Regions from separate parts of the Gottfriedia sp. NPDC058432 genome, predicted to be linked through region 2. Evidence: a T-box and tRNA genes for the amino acid it is inferred to sense, from the RefSeq annotation. Region 2 holds a T-box; the other holds one or more tRNA genes.
What was found. The T-box of region 2 lies ahead of serS (serine--tRNA ligase). A T-box ahead of a tRNA ligase gene usually reads a tRNA of that ligase, here a tRNA-Ser.

Region 1: it has a tRNA-Ser gene. The T-box ahead of serS (serine--tRNA ligase) is inferred to sense a tRNA for this amino acid. The anticodon was not compared.

The regions. Positions count from the first base shown of each region.
Region 1 is NZ_JBHXLC010000008.1:84,921-88,201, reverse strand. It holds gene ACFWM3_RS10210 (MFS transporter) at 1-660, opposite strand, end outside; gene ACFWM3_RS10205 (superoxide dismutase) at 774-1,382, opposite strand; tRNA gene ACFWM3_RS10200 (tRNA-Ser) at 1,619-1,708, opposite strand; tRNA gene ACFWM3_RS10195 (tRNA-Met) at 1,721-1,797, opposite strand; tRNA gene ACFWM3_RS10190 (tRNA-Asn) at 1,810-1,884, opposite strand; gene ACFWM3_RS10185 (DUF1189 domain-containing protein) at 2,198-2,956, shown strand; gene ACFWM3_RS10180 (hypothetical protein) at 3,073-3,281, shown strand, end outside.
Region 2 is NZ_JBHXLC010000046.1:4,119-7,399, forward strand. It holds gene pdxS (pyridoxal 5'-phosphate synthase lyase subunit PdxS) at 129-1,013, shown strand; gene pdxT (pyridoxal 5'-phosphate synthase glutaminase subunit PdxT) at 1,026-1,613, shown strand; T-box leader at 1,665-1,889, shown strand; gene serS (serine--tRNA ligase) at 1,956-3,230, shown strand.

The DNA.
Region 1 (3,281 bases), on a different contig from region 2:
TCGCCAATTTTCATTTAGTTTTCTTTCTAGAATGACGCGCTTAATATTGAACTCACTATCAAGTTCCCTTTTAACTAAGAAACAACTTAAGACAACTGCACATACAAATAAAATGACTGCAGCGAGGAACACAAAATGATAACCTTTGTTTCCTATCATTGAAGAAATAATCGCTCCAGCTATAAAGGGGCCAAGCATTCCCGTAAAAGAATTAATTAGACCTAAAAAACCATTAAAAAATTGTCTAGTTTCTGGTTCTGTTACTTCAAATGTTAATAAATTAAACGCTAAATAATAACAGCCATTCCCAATTCCCAAAATTGCTCCAATCATAATTGTTGCTAATAATGTTTTCGTTTCAAATAGTAAAACAACTATATAGAATACTGCCAAAAAAGAAATTCCCACTCTTAAAATGACAACCCGATCGATTGTTTTAGCTAATCTACCTGTAATTATGAATGTAAGAGCTTGAAAAAACGCAATCGAAAATTGATAAGAAGCAATTGGTAAATAACTATTTGATTGCTTCCATAAATAAACATTTACAAATGTGCTAGATAAAGCTGTCGCTAAAGTAAACAATCCACCTACACTCAGTAAAAGAATTAAGTCTTTATTTAAATCTACGTCACCTAATAAAAATTTCCACTTACTCATAATAAACTCTCCTTTGTCTCATGAACTAGTTTTCCGAGTAAATGAAAATTTATCCTTTTTTAAACATAAAAAAACACTACTTAATTAATTAAGTAGTGTTCATTTTTTATAAATTATTTAGCAGCTTGGTATAATTCTTCTACTTTATCCCAGTTTACTAAATTCCAGAATGCACCAACGTAGTCAGGGCGTTTGTTTTGGTAGTTTAAGTAGTAAGCATGCTCCCATACATCTAAACCTAAGATTGGAGTTTTTCCTTCCATTAATGGTGAATCTTGGTTAGCTGTGCTAGTCACTTCTAACTCACCATTGTTTACTACTAACCAAGCCCAACCAGAACCGAAACGAGTTAATGCAGCTTGAGTGAACGCAGCTTTTAACTCATCTAAGCTACCGAATTTAGCGTTAATTGCTTCAGCAACTTCACCAACTGGAGTGCCAGTGCCTTCTGGAGTTAATAAAGTCCAGAATAAGCTATGGTTAGCATGTCCACCACCATTGTTACGTACAGCTGTACGGATACCTTCTGGAAGTGCATCTAAGTTTGAAATTAATTCTTCAATTGAAGAAGCAGCTACTTCTTTACCTTCTAAAGCAGCGTTTAAGTTTGTTACATATGTATTGTGGTGACGAGTGTGGTGAATATTCATTGTTTCTTTATCAAAGTGTGGCTCTAATGCATCATAAGCATAAGGTAATTGTGGTAATTCAAATTTTGACATTTTTATTTCCTCCCAAAGATAATAGTGAATTTCAATTTAAAGTTATCAAATAAACTGAAAGATTTCAATAGTAATGCTCGAGAAAAGGGAAAGAAAGTAAAAAAGATTAATTTTTGGAAGAAAAATTCTGATTAAGCGAAGTGGATTATCGAAGATTTAAACTCATCATTTGTTAATTTAATAACCAAAACGAAAAAAGTCTTCAACATTATAGTTGAAGACTTTTTCACTAATTAAGGAGTAAGAGGGATTCGAACCCCCGCGGGCTGTTACACCCCTGTCGGTTTTCAAGACCGATCCCTTCAGCCGGACTTGGGTATTACTCCATAATAAAATATTGGTAGCGGCGGAGGGAGTCGAACCCACGACCTCACGGGTATGAACCGTACGCTCTAGCCAGCTGAGCTACACCGCCAAACTATAAAAATGGCTCCGCAGGTAGGGTTCGAACCTACGACCACTCGGTTAACAGCCGAGTGCTCTACCACTGAGCTACTGCGGAATAATTCACGTTGTCCTTAAGACAATATTTAATTTATCATGTTTTAAACTAAACGTCAACACTTTTTATTATTTTTTTCATTATTAATTTATATTAACTATTTTTTATTGAAAATAAATTGTTTTAACGATATTTAAAGCCAAACATAAATTCAATCCTTAAACCATTGTCATTCTCTTCTTATTTACTCTTATCATTTTAATTAAAGTTTAATATTCAATTTCCAAAAAAAGATTATAATATACAAAATAGCCCGAAAGTTACATAATAAATTTCGGGAAGTGAAATAACAATAATAAGAAAGGATGAGTTTATGAATATATTTAAACAATTTTGGTTTAGTTTATACTCTCCAAAAACAATATCAAGATATAGACTCCAAAAAATCGGTAAAACAATCTTTTTTCTTTTCCTACTAGCAATTTTATATACTCTTCCGGGATTCTTTTCATTAGTAAAAGATGTGAAGCTTCAGGTCAACAATGTTTCTGACTTGCTTAAAGATAATATTCAGTCGATTTCTTTAAACAAAGGATCTTTAACAATTAACGACAATACGCCGTTTGAACGAAATATCGGTGAATATAAATATGCTTTTTATCCAAATGAAACAGTTATACCTTCAAAATTAAAAAACGAACAGTATGCATTTGTTGTATTAAAGAATAGACTAGTTATTAAAAATGATAAAGGCGAACAAGATTATCCTTATCCTTCATTAAAATCTAAAGAAATACACAAAACGCAAGTTTCAAAATTTATTAAAAGTATAAAAGAAGCTCTTCCAGTATTCTTAATCGCATTATTTTTCCTATTTTATTTAGGTTCTTGTATCTTCATATTTATAGTTGCTACATTATTAGCGTTTTTAACAGCTTTATTTAAGTCGACTAAGCATTTGCCTTTTAGACAACGCTTTGCAATGGTTTCATATAGCTTAACATTACCTACAATTATCTATTTATTGCTAGGATTATTGAAAATAAATATCCCATTCCAAACTTTAATTTTTATTTTAATAACAGCTGGTATGTACACATTAACAATTAAAAACTTACCTTCTAAAAAATAATGTTTACTGAAGTGTGTTGCACACTTCTTTTTTTTGTTTTAAATTTTTTATTCCAAGCTCCTAATAGGAATATTCGTTGTGGACAAGCATATAGTCTACAAAAGGAGTGATTATTAATGAAAAAAATAGCTTTTTTACTTGGTTCTTTATTGCTTGCATATATAATATTCTTTGACCTTCAAGTAGGGACGATCCCCACTAAACATATTGCTACAGTAGCAAAAGCAACAAAATCAGAAAAAAAATCAACCTCACTTCCAAAATATGAAAAAATTCAAGTCAAAAACGGTGACACTGTTTTAGGTATTATCGAAAATCTTAACCC
Region 2 (3,281 bases):
TATATAAGTATATCAGTAATTGTTAAGTTGTCATTTTTTCAGTAAAATAAAAGTAAGGTAACTTTAACTAGGGGATAAGAAATACTAAAATGTTACCAAGTAAGCTTTAATAATGGAGGGGCATAACAATGAATTTAACAGGAACAGAACGTGTAAAACGCGGCATGGCAGAAATGCAAAAAGGCGGCGTTATTATGGACGTAGTAAATGCTGAGCAAGCTAAAATAGCGGAAGCTGCTGGTGCAGTAGCAGTAATGGCATTAGAAAAGGTACCATCTGATATTCGTGCAGCTGGTGGAGTAGCACGTATGGCTGATACAAGTATTACTGAGGAAATTCTTAACGCTGTTAGTATTCCTGTAATGGCTAAAGCTCGTATTGGACATATCGTTGAAGCGCGTGTTTTAGAAGCAATGGGAGTAGATTACATCGATGAGAGTGAAGTATTATCTCCAGCAGATGATATCTTCCATATTAATAAATCAGATTACACTGTTCCATTCGTTTGTGGTTGCCGTAACTTAGGTGAAGCACTTCGTCGTATTGGTGAAGGCGCATCTATGCTACGTACAAAAGGTGAGCCTGGTACTGGAAACATTGTAGAAGCAGTACGTCACTTACGCCAAATCAATGGAGAAATCCGTAAAGTAGTTGGTTTATCTCGTGATGAATTAATGGTTGAAGCTAAAAACCTTGGCGCTCCATTTGAATTATTACTTCAAATTAAAGAACTTGGTCGTTTACCTGTTGTTAACTTTGCAGCTGGTGGAGTAGCAACTCCTGCTGATGCAGCTTTAATGATGGAATTAGGCGCTGACGGTGTATTCGTAGGATCTGGTATCTTTAAATCAGAAAACCCTGAGAAATTTGCTCGTGCGATTGTACAAGCTACTACTCACTATCAAGATTACGAATTAATCGCTAACCTTTCTAAAAACTTAGGTCCTGCTATGAAAGGTATCGACATGAGACAACTTGCTGCAGCAGATCGTATGCAAGATCGTAGCATTTAAGTTGGTGAATTTATGAAAATAGGTGTATTAGCATTACAAGGTGCAGTTCAAGAACATATAAATGCAATTAAAGCATGTGGTGCTGAAGCTGTTATCGTGAAACGTGTAGAACATATAGATGGACTTAATGGTATTGTATTACCTGGTGGAGAGAGCACTGCAATGCGTAAGTTGCTTGATCACGTTGGGTTATTAGAACCTTTAAAAGAGAAAATCGAAAATGGTTTACCAGCATTCGGTACATGTGCAGGCATGATCTTACTTTCAAAAGAGATTGCAAATGATGACACGGTGCATCTAGGAGTTATGGATATGGTAGCTGAACGTAATGCTTATGGTAGACAAGTGGATAGTTTTGAAGTAAACATCCCAATTAAAGATGTTTGTGAAGACTACCCAGCTGTATTTATCAGAGCACCATTTATTCGTTCAGTATCAGGTGATGCAGAGGTTATTGCAGAACATGATGGTAATATTGTAGCGGTTAGACAAAATCACATGTTAGCAGCATCTTTCCATCCAGAATTAACGAATGATTACCGTTTTATGAATTACTTTGTAGAGATGGTTAAGGAAAAAAGTGCAAATTTAAGTATGTAACTATTGAAAAAAGTAAAAGCTTATAGTAAATTATTATATAAATTTAAATTGTCTAAAGCGATGAAAGAAAATAGTAGCAAGTTCTAAATTTATAGAGAGTCGGTGGTTGGTGCAAACCGATAATGAAGACTTGTGAATCCATTCTTGAGCGAGTTACGGAATGCTTTTAGCTAGTAAGTAACTCCGGTAATATAGTCCGTTAACTATACTAAGGTGGAAGAATTACTTATTAATTCTTCAATTAGGGTGGCAACGCGGGTAGCTCTCGTCCCTTTTATGGGATGAGGGCTTTTTTGTATTCATTTTTATCCTTTAGACAAAAAAAGAATAGGAGGAATTGAAATGTTAGACATTAAATTATTACGTAGCAATTTTGAAGATGTAAAAGCAAAACTTCAATTACGTGGTGGAGACATAAGCTATATCGAGAAATTTGAAGACTTAGATTTAAATCGTAGAGAATTACTTGTTCAGGTTGAAGGGTTAAAGAGCCGACGCAATGAGGTTAGCCAAGAAATTAGTGTGTTAAAGCGTGAGAAAAAAGATGCTGAAGCACTAATTGTTGAAATGAGAGAAGTTGGAGATAAAATTAAAGCTCTAGATGAAGAGATTAGAACGCTAGAAGAGCAATTAGACGCTATTCTATTTACAATTCCTAACTTAGTTAGTGATTCAGTACCAGTTGGGTTAACAGAAGAAGATAATGTTGAAATTCGTAGAATAGGTGAAGTTCGTACATTTGATTTCGAACCAAAGGCACACTGGGATTTAGGTGTTGACTTAGAGATTCTGGATTTTGAACGTGGTGCTAAAGTTACTGGTAGCCGTTTTACTTTTTATAAAGGTTTAGGAGCCAAACTTGAGCGTGCCCTAATCAGCTTTATGTTAGATCTTCATACAGAGGAGCATGGATATACTGAAATGCTACCTCCTAATCTTGTAAATCGTGCTAGCATGATTGGTACAGGACAACTTCCAAAATTTGAAGAAGACGCGTTCCGTATCGAAAAAGAAGACTTTTTCTTAGTACCAACAGCAGAAGTACCTGTAACAAACTATCACCGTGACGAAATTCTTGATGGTGCTCAATTACCAATCGCATATACTGCATATAGCGCGTGTTTCCGCTCTGAGGCAGGTTCTGCTGGTCGTGATACACGAGGATTAATCCGCCAACATCAATTTAATAAAGTTGAACTAGTGCGCTTTGTAAAACCTGAAGATTCTTATATTGAGTTAGAAAAATTAACAGCTCACGCTGAAAAAGTTCTTCAATTATTAGGATTACCATACCGTGTCATTACACTTTGTGCTGGAGATATCGGATTTTCTTCTGCAAAAACGTATGACATTGAAGTTTGGTTACCAAGCTATGATGCATATAAAGAAATTTCTTCTTGTAGTAACTTTGAGGCGTTCCAAGCAAGAAGAGCGAATATACGCTTCAGACGTGATCCAAAAGGAAAACCAGAATTTCTTCATACATTAAACGGTTCTGGTCTTGCAATTGGACGTACGGTTTCTGCAATTTTAGAAAACTACCAACAAGCTGATGGTTCAGTTATTATTCCTGAAGTTCTTCGTCCATATATGGGTGGAAAAGAAGTAATTAAATAAGTAAAAAAGCAGATGGATCGAGATATTATTCTCAAGACACATCTGCTTTTT